DNA from 4 places in the Streptomyces sp. WAC04114 genome. Region 2 is predicted to be linked to each of the others. Evidence: riboswitches for the same ligand, from Rfam matches in the RefSeq annotation. Region 2 holds a riboswitch; each other region holds the start of a gene.
The links. Region 2 has a riboswitch for cobalamin ahead of K4G64_RS32990 (prenyltransferase/squalene oxidase repeat-containing protein). Riboswitches for the same ligand answer to the same signal wherever they lie in the genome.

Region 1 (4,263 bases), on a different contig from region 2:
TCCAGTCCTCGGACGCAGCTCCGCACCCTCCCGGCTCTGCGTCACGTCCCTTCGTTCGGACGGCGCATCGCGAGCACCGGCCGTAGACGAGCAGCGATCCCGATGCGTCGGGCCGCAGCCCGGTCAGCTCCTCGATCCGCCCCACCGCTTCCGTCAGATGTTCGCGGGCCAGTGCCGCGACACGGCCGCACAGCCCGCACACGATGTGGTGATGCGGCTCGCCCGTGATGCCATAGCGCGTCGGGCCCGGACCGGGGACCGCGTGGACCAGGCCCACGGCCTCCAGGGTTTCCAGGGTGCGGTAGACCGTGGTGGTGTGGACGGCCTTCCCCCTCCGTGCCAGTCCGGTACGGGCCTCGGCGGTGGAGAGATGGAGCCCGGATGCATGCAGGAGCGCGAGGATGCGCAGACGGCCCGGTGTGCAGCGCAGTCCGTGTCGCATCAATGAGGCGCGGTGCTCCGGCTGTACGGTCTCCGGCCGCTGGTCACGAGTCTCTTGCAACAGTACGAACGCCCCCTGGCTGTGCGACGCGACCGCGGTCCTAGGACCAATTCCTGATCAGCGTGCGACCTCTTTTGCTGTTAGCGTGCAACTGCATACCATTCGCAATTATGTCGGAGGACGTTGGACATGCCGGTGTACAGCCTCCCGGAGCTTCCGTACGACTACTCGGCGCTCGCTCCGGTCATCAGCCCGGAGATCATCGAGCTGCACCACGACAAGCACCACGCGGCCTACGTCAAGGGCGCCAACGACACGCTGGAGCAGCTGGCGGAGGCCCGGGACAAGGAGTCGTGGGGGTCGATCAACGGCCTGGAGAAGAACCTGGCCTTCCACCTCTCCGGCCACATCCTGCACAGCATCTACTGGCACAACATGACCGGTGAGGGCGGCGGCGAGCCGCTGGAGAAGGACGGCGTGGGCGAGCTGGCGGACGCCATCGCCGAGTCCTTCGGGTCCTTCGCCAACTTCAAGGCGCAGCTGTCCAAGGCGTCGGCCACCACGCAGGGGTCGGGCTGGGGTGTGCTCGCGTACGAGCCCCTGAGCGGGCGCCTCATCGTCGAGCAGGTCTACGACCACCAGGGCAATGTCGGCCAGGGCTCGACCCCGATCCTGGTCTTCGACGCCTGGGAGCACGCCTTCTATCTCCAGTACAAGAACCAGAAGGTCGACTTCATCGAGGCCATGTGGCAGGTCGTCAACTGGCAGGACGTCGCCAAGCGCTACGCCTCCGCCAAGGAACGCGGTGACAGCCTGCTGCTCGCGCCGTGAGCGTGGTGATGCCGTAGCCGCGTCGGCGCAGATGTCCTGCTCGTGATCGTCTTCTCAACCTTCACTTGCAGGCGGTATGACGAAGGGCTTCCGCGAGGACATGACTCGCGGGAGCCCTTCGGCTGTCCCGGTTCGCGGTCAAGGGAGGCAGCGCGCAGTGCATTCGTGCGCGGGTCGTGTGCCGCGCTTCACCACGGCTCATTGCTCCGCGGGCGTATGAGATGACGTGTCCTTCTGCCATGATGGCCCGCGACAAAGGCGACGGCGGAACGAGGAAGCCGGTGTGAATCCGGCGCGGTACCGCCACTGTGATCGGCGAGCGGATCCCGAACAGACCACTGCCCGGACGCGGGTGGGAAGGCCGGGACGAGCACTGACCCGAGAGCCAGGAGACTCACGCGGTCGCCTCCTCGATATGACTGGGGCGGATTTCCCCGGGGAGGCGGGTGTGTCGGGATGCCCATGGCGGTGTCGCGGGACGGTGCGGTGCCGTGCCGGGTCGTGGTGTGCCGGGACTGCTGCTGCGGCAGTCCGAAGGTGACCGGTGTGGACCACGGTGAGCAGACCGCGCGTCTGGCCGAGGACGCCCCGGTCCGGGTCACCGAGTGTCTCGACGTGTGCGAGCAGGCGAATGTGATCGTCGTGCAGCCTTCGTCCGAGGGGCGTGCCGCCGGTGGCCGTCCGGTCTGGTTCGGCCTCGTCAACGATCCCGCCGCGACCGAGGACATCGCCGCCTGGGTACGGGCGGGCGGACCGGGCATCGCGGAACTGCCGGACATCCTGGACCTCTACCTCTTCACCCCGCCTCGGCGTGCCCGGGCCGGGAACTCCGTGTCATCGGCTGCCGCGGCGGCTCGACAGCTGCCGCGCCTGACTCGACGCGACTGACTCGACGACTCCCGACCCCACCAGACCCGCCCTGATCGCCCCGACGCGATCGATTTCAGCCACTCCGGCCGGCTGTCATACCCGGCCGTCCTCCGGACCACCAGCCAGTCCGGACCGTTCCCGTTCCACCCCGCGGTGAGAGGACCCATTCCATGATGGGCAAGCGCCCGATGTCCCTGCTGTCGGCGATCGCCGCCGCGGCCCTGCTGATATCCGGCTGTGGCGGGAGCGCCACCCGGGACGACGCCGCGCAGGCGGGCTCCGCCGTCGACGGCTTCCCCGTCACCCTCTCCAACTGCGGTGTGAAGACGACCTATCAGCGTCCTCCGCAACGCGCGGTGTCGCTGAACCAGCACGCGACCGAGGTCATGCTGGCGCTGGGCCTGGAGAAGTCGATGGTGGGCACGGCCTACCTCGACGACAAGATCCTCCCCGAGTACCAGGACGCGTACGGCGGCATCAAGGTCATCGCGAAGGAGTACCCGTCCTTCGAAACGCTGCTGGCCGCCGAACCCGACTTCGCCTACGGCGGTTTCGCCAGCACCTTCGACGAGAAGGAGGGCCGCAGCCGCGACGCCTTGTCCAAAGCCGGGATCAACTCCTACCTGAACATCGAGGAATGCCCCTCCGGGCCCGTGACCATGGACTCGATGGACCGGGAGATCCGGAACGTGGCCAAGATCTTCGGGGTGCCGGAACGAGCCGACAAGGAGCTGAAGAAGCTCCACGCCACCCTCGACACGGTCGAGAGCAAGCTCGCCGGAGTCACGCCGGTCAAGCTCTTCGTCTACGACAGCGGCGACAAGACCGCCTTCACCGCCGGCGGGGCGGGCATCGGCAACGAGATGATCAAGCAGGCGGGCGCGGTGAACCTCTTCGCCGATGTGGACAAGGCGTTCGGCGACGTGTCGTTCGAGCAGGTGGCCGAGCGGGCGCCCGAGGTCATCGTCATCTACGACTACGGCGACCAGTCGGTCGAGGACAAGAAGAAGTTCCTGCTGTCGAACCCGGCGCTCAAGGACGTACCTGCCATCAGGAACAAGCGGTTCGCCGTGCTGCCCCTGTCGTCCACGGTGCTGGGCGTCCGGGTGCCGGCCGCCGTGGAGTCCCTGGCCCGCCAGATCCACCCGGATCGCTTCAAGTGAGCGGCGCGACCGACGCGGCGGGCGTGACCGAGGAGAAGGACGCGGGCGCCGGATCGGAGGCGAGCTTCCGGAGAGCGGTCGGCGGTGACGTCATAGTCCCGGGCCGCAAACGGATTCCCTACCCGCTCGTGCTCCTGCTGCTCGGCGCGCTCGTCCTGGTCTCGGCCACGTTCGGGATCGCCGTCGGATCCATCGGCGTCCCGGCCGACCAGGTGTGGGGCATCCTGCTGCACCGCGTGCATCCGGCGCTGGCCGACCCGACCTGGACTCCGGTCCGCGAGACGATCGTCATCGACGTACGGCTGCCGCGCGTGCTGCTGGCCGGTGTCGTCGGCGCGGGCCTGGCCGTATGCGGGATGGCCCTGCAGGCCCTGGTGCGCAACCCGCTCGCGGACCCGATGCTGCTCGGGGTCTCCTCGGGTGCCACGGTCGGCGCGGTGCTGGTCGTCGTCTTCAACCTCGCCCTGTTCGGGGTGTTCTCACTGCCGGTTGCGGCGTTCCTCGGCGCTCTCGCCGCGCTGGTCGCCGTCTACTTCCTGGCCAGGTCCGGCGGCCGGATGACCACCGTTCGGCTGGTACTGGCGGGCGTGGCGATGGCCGAGGTGCTGTCGGCTCTCGCCAGCTTCCTGGTCGTCACCTCCGACGACCCGCACAAGACGCAGTCGGCGCTGCGCTGGATGCTCGGCGGGCTGGGCGGCACGACCTGGACGGTGGTGTGGATCCCCGTCGGTGCCGTCCTGCTCGGCACGGCCGTCCTGCTCGGTGTCTGCCGGTCCCTCAACCTGCTCCTGGCGGGGGAGGAGGCCGCGGTCGCGCTCGGTCTGGACGTGCACCGTTTCCGTGCCGCGATGTTCACGCTGGTCGCGTTGATCATCGGCACGATCGTCGCGGTCAGCGGCCAGATCGGCTTCGTCGGTCTGATCATGCCGCATGTGGTACGGCTGCTCGTCGGCGCCG
Region 2 (4,263 bases):
TCGAAAGCGGTGACGGGCTTCGTTCCGGTACTGGGCGCCCTCGCCGGGGCAGGGATCAACGCTTTCCTCGTCTCGAAATTCGCCGACGCGGCCGAGAGTTATTACCGTCATAAGCTGGCCGCCGAGAGCTGAGAACCGGCCACCGCCGTCCTCGCCTCGGCGCCCACCCGGGCAGGCACGCGCCTTCGGCATACTCCGGATGACGTCGGGGCATCGCCCCTAGGATGGTCGTGCCGCGACGCTTCAGCGCGTGCGGAGTTGCGTTCCACCGCAAGGAGACATGCCCATGGGCACCGAAGAGGCCGCACGCACGACGACCGGCAGCGGGGCCCTGGAAGGCGGGTGTGCCGGGCCCATGGTGCCGCGCCTGGCCCTCGGTGCCCGGCTGCGCGCCCTGCGGGAGAAGCGGGGCATCGGCCGGGCGGACGCGGGGCACGTCATCCGGGCCTCCGCCTCCAAGATCAGCCGGATGGAAGCCGGCCGCCACGGTTTCAAGCTGCGCGACGTCGCCGATCTGCTCACCCTCTACGGCGTCACGGACGAGGCCGAGCGCGCCACCCTGATGGCGCTGGCCGAGCAGGCCAACACCCCTGCCTGGTGGCGGTCGTACAGCGATGTCGTGCCGGCCTGGACGCAGACCTATCTCGGGGCCGAGCAGGCGGCGAGCCTCATCCGCTGCTTCCGGGTGCAGCGCGTCCCCGGCCTGTTGCAGACCGCCGACTACGCCCGGGCCGCCCTGCGGCTCGCGCACCCGGACGCCGGTGCGGCGGAGATCGACCGCCGGGTCGCCCTGCGGATGGCCCGCCGGCGGATCCTGCACCGGCAGCCGGCGACCCGGTTGTGGGCGGTGATCGACGAGGCGGCGCTGCGGCGCCCGGTGGGCGGCGTCGGTGTCATGCGGGACCAGCTCAGGCACCTCATCGAGATCTGCGGGCTCCCGCACGTGACGGTGCAGATCCTGCCGTTCTCCGCCGGTGCTCACGCCGCGGAGGGCGGCCCGATCACCATTCTGCGGCTGCCCGGCGGGCAGTTGCCCGACGTGGTCTACCTGGAGCAGCTCACCGGCGCCCTCTACCCCGACCGGCCGGCCGAGATCGAGTGCTACTGGGACGCCATGAACCGGCTGGTGGTCGAAGCCGAGTCGCCGGACGAGACTCCGACCATCCTGCACCGCGTCCTTCAGGAGACCTGAGGGTCAGCGCTTGAGGGCGACGCCGCCGTACTGGTGCACCTCCGCGGGCAGGCCCAGGGCCGCCGCGTCGGGACGCCAGCGCGAGCAGGACGCCACGCCCGGGTCGAGCAGCTCCAGGCCCTCGAAGTAGCGCGCGATCTGCTCGGGGCTGCGCAGGATGTACGGGATCGAGCCGCCGTCGTTGTACTGCTGGATGGCCCGGACGTACTCCTCGCTGGTGTCGGTGGAGTCGTACTGCACGAGGTAGCTGCCGGGGGGCAGGGCGTCCACCAGGCGTCGCACGATGGAGCGGGCCTCGTCGTGGTCCTCGATGTGGCCCAGGATTCCCATCAGCATGAGGGCGACGGGCTGGTCGAAGTCGAGTGTCTTCCCGGCCTCCCGGACGATGGCGCCGGGGTCGCGCAGGTCGGCGTCGACGTAGTTGGTGACGCCCTCCGGCGTGCTGGTGAGCAGGGCGCGGGCGTGGGCCAGCACCAGCGGGTCGTTGTCGACGTAGACGATCCGGCTCTCCGGGGCCACCCGCTGGGCGATCTGGTGGGTGTTGTCCACATTGGGCAGGCCGGTGCCGATGTCCAGGAACTGCCGGATGCCCTCTTCGGCGGCGAGGTGGCGCACGGCGCGGGCGAGGAAGTAGCGGGCGGCACGGGCACCGGTCTCGATCCCGGGGAAGACCTCACGGAACGCGTCACCGGCCACCCGGTCGACCTCGTAGTTGTCCTTCCCGCCCAGCCAGTAGTTCCAGATCCGGGCCGAGTGCGGCACCGAGGTGTCGATCTTGGGGAACGGCTCCTGCTCGGTCATGGACGCTCCTGAGTGTGTGGTCGAGGAAGCCCCACGTTAGCCGGTCGACACCCCGAAGAGGATCAACTCCTGCGCGGCACCCGGGAGTTCCACGGCCCCACCTCGGTCGCCCTCGTCGCCGGACCGGCGGCCCTGTACCGCGGGGCCCCGGCCCCCTCGGCCCGATTCCTACGTGCGGGTACAGTGAGCGGGTCGTCATCACACCGTACGGGGGAAAGCCGGTGCAATTCCGGCGCTGACCCGCAACCGTGAACCGCCCGCCGCGGGCGGTGAGCCGGATCGCTCCGTACGGTTCGTGACCGGCTCACGTGCCCGGCAGTCCGCCGGTGCACGGCACCGTCGAGGTATACGGAGCCGAGCCGCCGGGGGGTGCCCCGTGCTGCCCGGCTCCCCCACAGGGAGAGGCACCCGCCGATCATGAACGTCCGCCGCAGCGCCGCGGTCCTGGCCGCCGTCGCCGTGATCGGCGCCGCCACCCCGGCCGCCGCCGACCCGTCCCCGTCGCCCTCCCAGGCGTTCCCGTCCGCCCTGTACGGCGGCACGGACCCGAAGTACGACGGCGTCTGGCGCCAGTCGCTCGCGCTGCTCGCGCAGGACACCGTGGGTGTGAAGCCCGCCGAGAAGTCCGTGGAGTGGCTGGCGCGGCAGCAGTGCGAGGACGGCTCCTTCGCCGCGTACCGTCCCGACCCCACCGCCGCGTGCGACGCCAAGACCATGCTGGACACCAACGCCACGTCCGCCGCCGTGCAGGCCCTCACCGCGCTCGGCGGGCACGACGACGTCACCGGCAAGGCCATAGGCTGGCTGAAGTCGGTGCAGAACAAGGACGGCGGCTGGGGCTATTCGCCCGGCGGCGCCAGCGACACCAACTCCACGTCGGTCGTCGTGGGCGCGCTCGCCGCCGCGGGCGAGAAGCCGGACCGGGTCGTCAAGGACGGCAAGTCTCCCTACGACGCGCTGCTGAAGCTCGCCCTGCCCTGCGGCGGGGACGACGACGGCGCCTTCGCGTTCCAGCCGGACAAGAAGGGCGAGCTCGCCGCCAACGCGGACGCCACGGCGGCCGGTGTGCTCGGCTCCCTGGGCAAGGGCATGGTCGTCGAGCCCGGCAAGAAGTCCGACACGACCTGCGAGAAGGCCGGGACGCCTCAGCAGGCGGCGGCGAACGGCGCGGGCTATCTCACCGCCGCCCTGACCAAGGACAACGGGCACCTGATGTCCGCACTGGCCGGTGCCGAGCCCCAGCCCGACTACGGCAACACCGCCGACGCGGTCGTCGCGCTCGCCGCGCAGGGCGCCACCGCGCAGGCGGAGAAGTCCGTGCGGTGGCTGGAGAAGAACTCCGCCGAATGGGCCGCGCAGAGCGGTCCGGCCGCCTACGCCCAGCTGATCTTCGCCGCCCACGCGACGGGCACGAACCCCCGCGACTTCGGTGGCGCGGACCTCGTGAAGCAGCTGGGCGCCACGGGCCCGGCCCCGCAGACGGCGGAGCAGACCAAGGCCGCGGACGAGAAGAAGGAGGACTCCGGCTCGGACTTCTTCGGCGTCTGGTGGTACGTCGGCGTCTGCCTCGTCGCCGGCATCGGTATCGGCTTCCTGTTCACCGGCCGCAAGAAGAAGCAGCAGCCGTGATCCGCAGGGCCCTTCTCCTCCTCCTGGCCTCGCTCCTGCTGTGCGCGGGAGCGGGCCAGGCCCAGGCCGCCGGCTACCGGTACTGGTCGTTCTGGGAGCGCGACGGCGGTCACTGGGTCTACGCCACCCAGGGCCCGTCCCTGGCCCGGCCCTCGGACGGCGACGTCCAGGGCTTCCGCTTCGCGGTGAGCGAGGACTCCGCGAACGCGGCCCGGCCGCGCGGCAAGGCCGATTTCGCGACGATCTGCGCGAAGACGCCCGCGCAGGACGGCCGCAAGCGGGTGGCCCTGGTCCTCGACTTCGGCACCCCGTCGGACGCCCCCGAGGGCGAGACCCCGCCCGCCGCGCGCACGGCCTGCGCCCGGGTCTCCCCCGACGCGACGACGGCCGAGGCCCTGGCGGCGGTGGCCAAGCCGCTGCGCTACGACACCAACGCCCTGCTGTGCGCGATCGCGGGCTACCCGGAGAAGGGCTGCGGCGAACAGGTCTCGCAGCAGCGGACCCCGGAGCCCGACAAGCCCGCCGCGGAGCAGAAGGCCCCGTCGGACGACGGCCCGTCCCTGGGCCTGGTCGCGGGCATCGCCGTGGTGGTGGTCCTGGGCGGGGCGGCGATCTGGCAGGTACGGCGGCGTGGGTAGCCG
Region 3 (4,263 bases), on a different contig from region 2:
CATCTGCGACGAGATCACCTCCGGCCTGGACACGGTCACCCGCCGCGGCATCCTGGACACCCTCACCGCACTGCTCCGCGACCGCGACGACCTGTCCCTGATCCTGATCACCCACGACCTGGACACCGCGGTCCTGGCCCACCGCATCGCCGTCCTGGACGCCGGCGAACTCGTCGAACAGGGCCCGGCCCGGCGCGTCCTCACCGAGCCGAGCCACCCCTTCACCGTCTCGCTCATGGAGACAACGGCACGTCTGGGGGCGGGAACGGGACGCTGACACCGTGCGTACAACAGCAACGATCACGCCCGGGAAGCACTCCTGGGCTTCGCCGGCGGGTGGACAACGCCCTCGCCCTTCCCCACGGACCGCTGCTCTCCGCAGGCCGCCGCGGGCCTCGGCTCCAGGCGGGCCGAGGACTGGCTGTGCGGCGCCTTCGAGGTGGACGAACTCGCCGTGCGGCCCCGCGCGCACGGCAGGGGGCTCGCCGGAAGGCTGCTGGACGCGGTCACCCAGGGGTGCCCAGGGGGGCCGCTCCTGGCTGCTCACCTCCGCCCAGGCGCCCTGGGCCATGGCCTTCTACCATCGGCAGGGCTGGCCCCAGGCCACCCACCCGTGCCCCGACGGCAAGGCCGTCATCGTCTTCCTCGGCCCTCGCCACCCTGCCCGCGGACTCGTCCCGCTACCGCTCTGAGCCGTCCAGGCAGACGGCGATGCGACAGGCACCTCGGCGCCGGACGCCCTCTCGTCCCGCCTCGACCAAGCCGTCACGGTACCTCTCCGGGAGATTCGCCCCGGGGTTCCCCGCCGCTCCCGGATGTGCGGCCGTGGATCACTCGGGCTCGTGCGCGTGCGGACTCGTCGCGGGCGGCTCGGCCGGGCGTTCCCGGCCACCGTCGCGGCCGGACGCCACCACGAGGACGAGGCCCACCACGACGGCGCCCGCGGCCACCCGGCCGACGGCCCGGACCGTCCAGCCCGGCCATGTCACGCCCCCGCGCCGAGGTGCGCCCAGTCGCTCGGCGCGCCGGGCGGGACGCAGCAGTCGGGCCATCAGCAGCGCCGCGACGGGGAGTTGCAGCAGCCACAGCACGGTGCGCGGCCACTCGCCGTACCAGACGTTGGTGCCGTACAGCAGGGTGTGCCACACGCTCAGCACGTACACGACGACGACGAAGCGGTGCAGCCGGCGCCAGGTGTTGGCACCGATGCGGTGCCGGACGTAGAACAACAGGCCCAGGGGGATGGCCAGATACAGAGCGCCCTGCCCCAGCGGGATGGCGATCCGGCCGGTGCCGGAGTCGTACCAGCCGGGCACGAACGTGTCGGCGAACCCCGCCCACAACCGCTCGGCCCACGACAACTGCCCCTCGTAGCGAACGAGTTCGGCAGCGAACATCAGCGCGTGCGCGAACATCAGGGCCATCGTGGTGAGGCTCGTGGTGCGGTGCCAGCGTTCCAGCACCTGCCGGGACACCGGCAGCCGGACGGGGCGTGGCCCCGAAAGCAGCAGACCGAGCATGACCGTGCCCCAGGCCCACAGCAGGCCCGACCAGCCGAACGCCTGGCTGAGCAGGTACATCCAGTACGTGCCCGCGTCGTCCATGAACGGCATGACCGCGACCGTCACCGAGTCACCCGACTGCATGCGGGCGTACAGGAACCCGAAGACCCCGACCGTGACCAGGACGGCGGCGCCCGCGTCGGGGAGCGCGGCGCGCAGGTCGGCGCGCAGGTCGACGCGTTCGGGTGGACGCTTGTCACGGGTGGGCGGCGGGGCCGTCGAGTCGTCGTCCTCCGGGGTCGTCTCCGGCAGCATCCTGGTCCTTCCCGGCGTGATCCTCCGAAGGGAGGAGCGGGTCACGTCGACGTACCAGTGTGGCGGGGGTTGCCGGAGAGACGGAGGGGCGCATTCGGCCAGACCGCCGTCCGGAGCGGACGGGGTGCCGCCGGGCCCGACGCGCCACGCGACCGATCGCATCCGGACAACTGACGCTGCGCCCTCTGCCGCGGCGGCGTGAGCCAGCCTACGCTGATGTCCGCAGTCGGTTCGAGCCTCCTGCCCGTCCGGGTCAGGTGGCACGACGCAAGAGGGAACCCGGTGGGAATCCGGGACTGTCCCGCAGCGGTGAGTGGGAACGAAAGCCGTCAACAGCACTGGGCCCGAGTCGGTTGGGGTCCGGGAAGCGACGGCCGGTAGGTGCCCGCCGGTGACCGGTGTCCCCGGTGAGCGAGCCCACGAGTCCGAAGACCTGCCCACTGCGCCCGTACGTGCTGTGCGGGCTGTGCACGGTGACCTCGAGGACTGGGTCGGCGGTACGGACGGGATACCCGCGGGGCACGCCCCCGCACGGTGCCTTCTCCCCGGTCGCATTCCAGGACGCGGACAGGAGGAGGGGTTCGTGACGGGCCGTACCGTCTCCGGTGTCTGCCACGGCACCCTGGGTGAGCTGTACCAGGGACCGCTGCGGGCAGGCCCCGATCCCGACATCGCCGTCGTGTCGTTCCCGGTGGACCGCCACTCCTGGGTGCACTTCACCCACGGGACGGATCCGCCGGACCCGCCGCCGCTCGGGGAGAAGGCCGCGCTCGCGGCCCGGCTCTTCCTGAAGCACTTCGGCCTCACGCTGCCACCGGGCCGTTGGAGCGCCCACTCCGATCTGCGGACGGGCGTGGGGATGGCGAGTTCGACCGCCGACATCGTGGCGGCCCTGCGCTGCCTGTTTAGGCTCTTCGCCCTGCCGTACGACGCGGACCTGGTCCTCGGCGTCCTCGCGGCGATCGAGCGCGCCGACAGCGTCTTCCTCGACGAGTTCGCGCTGTACCTCAGCGGCCGGCACCGGGTGGTGCGGCGTCTGGGCACGGACATCGGCTTCCACACCGCGTACGTCACCGAGCCCGGGACGGTGGACACCGCCGCCGTCACCGACCTGCTGCTGGCGCACTACCGGCGGCACGGGGAGGAGTACCAACGGTGCCTGACCGACTTGCTGAAGGGTTTCGCCTCCGGCGATCCGGCCGCCGTCGCACGGGCGGCCACCACCAGCGCCGCCTTGTCCCAACGGGTGCTGCCCAAGGCGGTGTTCGACCGCATGCTCGCCCACCAGGAGCGGTTCGGCGCCGACGGCGTCTTCGTTGCCCACACGGGCTGCCTGATCGGCTATCTCTTCCCCGGCCGCCCCGACGCCGACCTGAAGTCCGACCTGTCCGCCTTCTTCCACTCGCTCGGCCACCAGTGTTCCTTCGCCCGAGGAGGCTATGGGTGACCCACCCCCACATCGCCGACGCCCTGAAGGTCCCCGATCTCGTCCGGCTCACCGACGGCCTCGTCCTGGTCCGGTTCGAGTCGATGAAGATCTACTCGGCGCTCGCCGCCGTCCGCCACCTGCTGGAGCGCGGCACGATCCGCCCCGGACAGACCCTGATCGACAGCTCCAGCGGCATCTACGCCTATGCCCTGGCGCTGGCCTGTCACCGCTACGGCATGCGCTGCCACATCGTCGCGTCCACCACCGTCGACACCACCACCCGCGCCCAACTGGAGATCCTCGGCACCACCGTGGAACAGGTCAGACCCTCCAAGAACCTCAAGCTGGACCAGGAGTTACGGGTGCGGCGGGTGAAGGAGCTCCTCGCCGGCCGTCCCGACTGGCACTGGATGCGCCAGTACCACGACGACGTCCACTACCTCGGCTACCACGAGGTCGCCGACCTGATCACGGCCGCGTTCCCCCGGGCCGCGCTGACCGTCGTCGGAGGAGTCGGCTCCGGAGCCTCCACGGGCGGCCTCGTGGAGCGCCTGCGCGTCACCGACCCCTCGGTCCGGCTGGTCGGCGTCCAGCCCTTCGGCAGCGTCACCTTCGGCAGCCAGGAGCACCACGACCCGGAGGCGATCATCGCCGGCATCGGCTCGTCGATCGTCTTCGACAACGTCCGCCACCATCTCTACGACGCCGTGCACTGGCTGGACTTCACCCACGCCATGTCCGGCACGGTCGCCCTGCTGCGCGACCACGCCGTCTTCGCCGGACTCTCCACCGGAGCCGGATACCTGACCGCCACGTACGAGGCCCGGCGCCATCCCGACCGGCTGCACCTGGTGATCGGCGCCGACACCGGACACCGCTACGTCGAACGCGTCTTCGCCCGGCACACCGAAGCTCTGGACCCCGCCGCGCTGAAACCGGCCGAGGTCTCCGCCCCCGAGGAGATGAGCATGCCCTGGTCCCGGATGGAGTGGCGGCGCACCGCCTGCCCGGACGACT
Region 4 (4,263 bases), on a different contig from region 2:
CGCGCAGGGTGCCGTCGTAGCCGCGCCCGGCGAGCCCGGCCTGGAGCCGGGTCGCCCGGTCGAAGGCGCGGACGAACGCGGTGGCGCCGAGCCCGGCCAGAGAACGCCACTCCGCGGCCCGGCCGGTGTGGCCGAGCCGGGCCGCCTGGGCCTCCCGGATGCGCCGCATGGAGTCCAGCAGCAGGAAGCTCATCCGGTACGTCACGAGCGCGACGTCGACGACCGGCGCGGGGACCCCGGCCCGGACCAGACGGGGCAGCAGATCGGACATGGGCGTGGTGAAGGCGAACAGCAGCACGCCCAGGGAGGCCGCCGAGGTGCGCAGCAGCAACTCCCCGGCCCTCAGCGGCCCGTCGTCCGCGAGCGAGACGAACCCCCCCGGCCCGCCCACCTGGACCAGCAGCGTGACCGCACCGGTCACGCAGAAGCCCAGCGGCACCCGGTAGGCCCGCCACAGCCGCCGCCCGGGCACCCCGGCCGGCCCCAGCAGCACCACCAGGGCGGTCAGGAGGACCAGGGCCGCGCCCGGCCAGGGCGGCAGCGAGATCGCGAGTACGGTGAGGCCGAGCCCGAGCACGGCCTTGTCCACGGGATGGCGGCGGCGCCAGCGACTGCTGTGCGCCGCCGCGTCGATCGGCAGCACCCGGGCTCAGTCCTGCTTCGCGGTGGACTTTCCGGCGGCGCCGGCGAGCGCGCTGTCGGCCTCGGCGTCCCGCTCCAGCGCCCGCTGCTCGCCCTGCCGACGGCCCCGGCGCAGCCCGAAGTAGTAGGCGAGGACACCGGCGCCGAGAGCCGCCTGGAGGGAGAACAGCGCCGACTCGATCTCACCGGACGGCGGTTCGTACAGCGGCGAGAACCACGGCTCGTAGTCCGGCTTCAGCTCGGTGATCGCCGTCTCGGCCTCGCCGTCGGCGCCCGCGAACGGCTCCTCCTTGTGGTCACCTAGGCCGAGCGCCAGCGGCAGTACGGCGAGCGCCGCCACGACGAACAGCAGCACCAGGTTGATCTTCGTGTTCCTGCTCATCGGGCCACCGCCTCGGTCTCGGTCCGGGTCTGCTTCTTGGCGAGGAGCACACCCAGCCGGGTCAGTTCGCCCTTGCTGGACTGCACCAGCAGCCGCATCACGAGCACGGTCAGCAGCCCCTCGCTCACCGCGAGCGGGACCTGGGTGACGGCGAAGATGGAACCGAACTTGCCGAGCGCGCCCAGGAATCCGCTGCCCGGGTCGGGGAACGCGAGCGCCAGCTGCACGCTGGTGACGCAGTAGGTGGACAGGTCGGCGACGAACGCGCCGGAGAACACCGCCACCATCAGCGGCGCGTTGGAGCGCCGCAACAGCTTGTAGACGGCGTATCCGGCCCAGGGGCCGACGATCGCCATGGAGAAGACGTTGGCGCCGAGCGTGGTCAGACCGCCGTGCGCGAGCAGCAGCGCCTGGAACAGCAGGGTGATGGTGCCCAGCACCGCCATGATGGGCGGCCGGAACAGGATGGCTCCGAGGCCCGTGCCGGTAGGGTGCGAGCAACTGCCCGTCACGGACGGCAGTTTCAGGGCGGACAGGACGAACGTGAAGGCTCCGGACGCACCGAGGAGCAGGGTGCTCTCGGGGTGCTCGCGCACTTCACGGGTGAGCGACCGGACCCCGTGGACGACGAACGGCGCCGACGCGACGCCCCAGGCGACCGCGTGCGCCGGAGGAAGGAAACCCTCGGCTATGTGCATGGCTCAGCAGACCCTCTCCAGCACCTCGTGGATGGTTGACGCGCCTTGGCCGGTCTCCTGGCTGACGGGTACCACCGCCCGGACTCCGCCTTCCCGGGTCGCAAGGACCCAGTGGCTGCCCGTGAGGGCCGGAGCCGGACTTCCCGATTCACAGTGGCGAGGGCCGCACCGGCATCACACCGGATTTCCCGTTCACCAAGGCCTGGTGACAATAAGGCCGGGGTAAGGGCGATGACAAGCCACCCAAGGGGCGCGCGAGGGGGCGCCCGCTCGCACACCGGCGCATCTCCCGGCTGATCCACGCGCTCCGGTCAGGGGTCCGCCGTGCGCCGTCCGGGCCGCGTCAGTCGTCGCTCCCGTCGTCCCCGTCGTCGTCGCCTTCCCCGTCGTCCCCGGCCTGGCCCGGCTTCTCCGGCTGCGGCTGCTCCGGCCCGCCGGGGCCCCCTTCCTGCGTCGGAGTCGTGGCGCCGGGCTCCGGCGCAACAGGCGTCGGGGAAGCGGCCGGCGCGGTCGGAGTGACATCGGCCACGGTGCCGGTGGCCGGCGCGTCGGCCGCCCTCGGCCCGGCCGCCGGACCGGCCCCGGGACCGGCCTCGGAATCGGAATCGGAAGAGGAGGACGACGCGGAGTCGGTGGACGGCGTGGCGGCGGGGCTGCTCGCGCTCGGGGACGCGTCGGGCTCCGTGCTCTCCGCGGTCGTGTCGGGCGAGAACCAGCGCATGCCGATGAGCATCGCGGCGAGGAAGAGCGCCGCGGCGGCGGCCGTCGCGGCCAGTCGCGACCGGTTGCCGAGGCCGCCGCGCCCGCGGGAGCGGCCCGAACGCCCCGCCTGGGCCGTCCGGGCCGCGCTGCGGTGCCCCGTGGTCGCGGGCAGCGCGTACGTCGTCGGGTTGCCGGTCCCGGCACCCGCGTAGGGGCCCGGCCCGGCGGGCATCGCCGCGGACGTGGTCCTGGGCCGCAGCGGCGGCGAGACCTCCGGCAGCGGCTCGGGCAGGCCCCGCCAGGCGCCGCCGGCGAACCATTCGGCGGCCTGCTGGGCGGTGGGCCGGTCCTCGGGCTGCTTGGCGAGTAGGCCGAGGAGGTAGTTCTCGAACGCGGGCGGCAGTCCGGCGACACCGAGCTCGCGGGGTGGCACGGGGGCGGAGTCGAGGTGCTGGTGGAGGAGGGCGACGGCGGTGTCGGCCTGGAACGGCGGGCGCCCGCTGAGGAGCTGGTAGAGCACACAGCCCAGGGAGTACATGTCGGAGGCCGGACCCGCCTGCTTGCCCAGGGCACGCTCGGGCGCGAGGTACAGGCCGGTGCCGACGATCTGGCCGGTAGCGGTGAGCGCGGCGCCCGGGTCGTCGAGGAACCGCGCGATGCCGAAGTCGCCGATCTTCAGGGTGCCGTTCGTGTCCAGCAGCAGGTTGGCGGGCTTGACGTCCCGGTGCACGATGCCCTGCCCGTGCGCGGCGGCGAGCCCGGCGGACGCCTGTGCGGCCAGATCGGCCACCTGCTCGGCGGGGAGCGCGCCGGAGCCGGTCAGCACCCCGGCGAGGCTGTCGCCCTCGACCAGCTCCATCACCAGGTACAGCCGGTTGTCGTACTCGCCGAAGTCCAGGACGCCGACCACGTTCGGGTGGTTGAGACGCCCGGCGGTCTGAGCCTCCAGACGGAACCGGGAGGTCGCCGTGGCATCGGTGTCCTGGGGGAGCAGCAGCTTGAGGGCCACCGCTCTGGCGAGCGTCTCGTCGTACGCGCGCCAGACCTCTCCCATTCCACCGCGCCCGATCTCAACATCCAGCCGGTAGCGGCCCGCTAGCAGCACTCGTCCTCGTCTCATGCGTGTGGGAAGGGTCGTCGCCGCAGCCGAACTCCCCGCTTCTGCACAGGGATTGGTGGGGGGTGCCGCAGCCGACCCAGGATACTGGCGCGGCGTGACCACCGATCGCCGCGGCGGAGTCCTCACTGGGCGCTGTCTCGCACATCCCGCGCGAAGAGGTCACCCGCCGGGGTGACATTCCGGCGCGCCCGGGCGTCCCGGAGCGCCGGCGCCGTCTCAGGCCGCCGCGCCCGCCTCCTTCGCGCGGCGCGGCAACAGGGCCACCGCCAGGGCGGGTACGGCCGCGAGGACCAGCCACGGCACGGCGGCCGGCAGCCCCAGGTCGAGCAGTGAACCGGTGGCCGCGCTGCCGGCCAGGACGATGAGGCCGGAGACGGACGACAGGGCGCCCGTGTAGAGCCCGAGCCGTCCTTCCTCGGCGAGGTCGGGCACCCAGGCGCGGGCGGCGGGCACCACCAGCATCTGCCCCACGGTGAGCAAGATCACGAAGCCCGCGGCCGGCAGCAGCCCGGCGGTGCCGGTCCAGCCCGCCGGGCGGGCCGCGGCCACCACCGCAAAACCGGCCGCGATCAGCAGCAGCCCCGCGGTCATCGAGCGGCGCAGATCGAGCCGGTCGCCCGCCCAGCGGGTCACCGGCAGCTGGGTGAACACCACCAGCACCGAGGACAGGGCGAAGAGCCAGGACAGCGGCGTCTGGGAGCCCGCAGCGCGCTGCACCT

Region 1: it holds a riboswitch for cobalamin, as region 2 does, so the genes downstream of both, K4G64_RS17715 ((2Fe-2S) ferredoxin domain-containing protein) here and K4G64_RS32990 (prenyltransferase/squalene oxidase repeat-containing protein) in region 2, are expected to answer to the same signal.
Region 3: it holds a riboswitch for cobalamin, as region 2 does, so the genes downstream of both, K4G64_RS03660 (hypothetical protein) here and K4G64_RS32990 (prenyltransferase/squalene oxidase repeat-containing protein) in region 2, are expected to answer to the same signal.
Region 4: it holds a riboswitch for cobalamin, as region 2 does, so the genes downstream of both, K4G64_RS05690 (energy-coupling factor ABC transporter permease) here and K4G64_RS32990 (prenyltransferase/squalene oxidase repeat-containing protein) in region 2, are expected to answer to the same signal.

The regions. Positions count from the first base shown of each region.
Region 1 is NZ_JAIGQA010000059.1:1,659-5,921, forward strand. Features, by position in the region: gene K4G64_RS17705 (Fur family transcriptional regulator) at 1-442, opposite strand, end outside; gene K4G64_RS17710 (superoxide dismutase) at 632-1,273, shown strand; cobalamin riboswitch at 1,496-1,690, shown strand; gene K4G64_RS17715 ((2Fe-2S) ferredoxin domain-containing protein) at 1,730-2,161, shown strand; gene K4G64_RS17720 (ABC transporter substrate-binding protein) at 2,314-3,306, shown strand; gene K4G64_RS17725 (FecCD family ABC transporter permease) at 3,303-4,263, shown strand, end outside.
Region 2 is NZ_JAIGQA010000191.1:75-4,337, reverse strand. Features, by position in the region: gene K4G64_RS33005 (EcsC family protein) at 1-132, shown strand, start outside; gene K4G64_RS33000 (helix-turn-helix transcriptional regulator) at 287-1,192, shown strand; gene K4G64_RS32995 (SAM-dependent methyltransferase) at 1,196-1,993, opposite strand; cobalamin riboswitch at 2,164-2,293, shown strand; gene K4G64_RS32990 (prenyltransferase/squalene oxidase repeat-containing protein) at 2,411-3,622, shown strand; gene K4G64_RS32985 (SCO2322 family protein) at 3,619-4,260, shown strand.
Region 3 is NZ_JAIGQA010000006.1:68,504-72,766, forward strand. Features, by position in the region: gene K4G64_RS03650 (ATP-binding cassette domain-containing protein) at 1-277, shown strand, start outside; partial or broken gene K4G64_RS39810 (GNAT family N-acetyltransferase) at 317-692, shown strand; gene K4G64_RS03655 (ferric reductase-like transmembrane domain-containing protein) at 831-1,817, opposite strand; cobalamin riboswitch at 2,028-2,273, shown strand; gene K4G64_RS03660 (hypothetical protein) at 2,401-3,264, shown strand; gene K4G64_RS03665 (cysteine synthase family protein) at 3,261-4,263, shown strand, end outside.
Region 4 is NZ_JAIGQA010000011.1:32,852-37,114, forward strand. Features, by position in the region: gene cbiQ (cobalt ECF transporter T component CbiQ) at 1-643, opposite strand, end outside; gene K4G64_RS05685 (energy-coupling factor ABC transporter substrate-binding protein) at 650-1,024, opposite strand; gene K4G64_RS05690 (energy-coupling factor ABC transporter permease) at 1,021-1,722, opposite strand; cobalamin riboswitch at 1,752-1,937, opposite strand; gene K4G64_RS05695 (serine/threonine-protein kinase) at 2,066-3,544, opposite strand; gene K4G64_RS05700 (MFS transporter) at 3,761-4,263, opposite strand, start outside.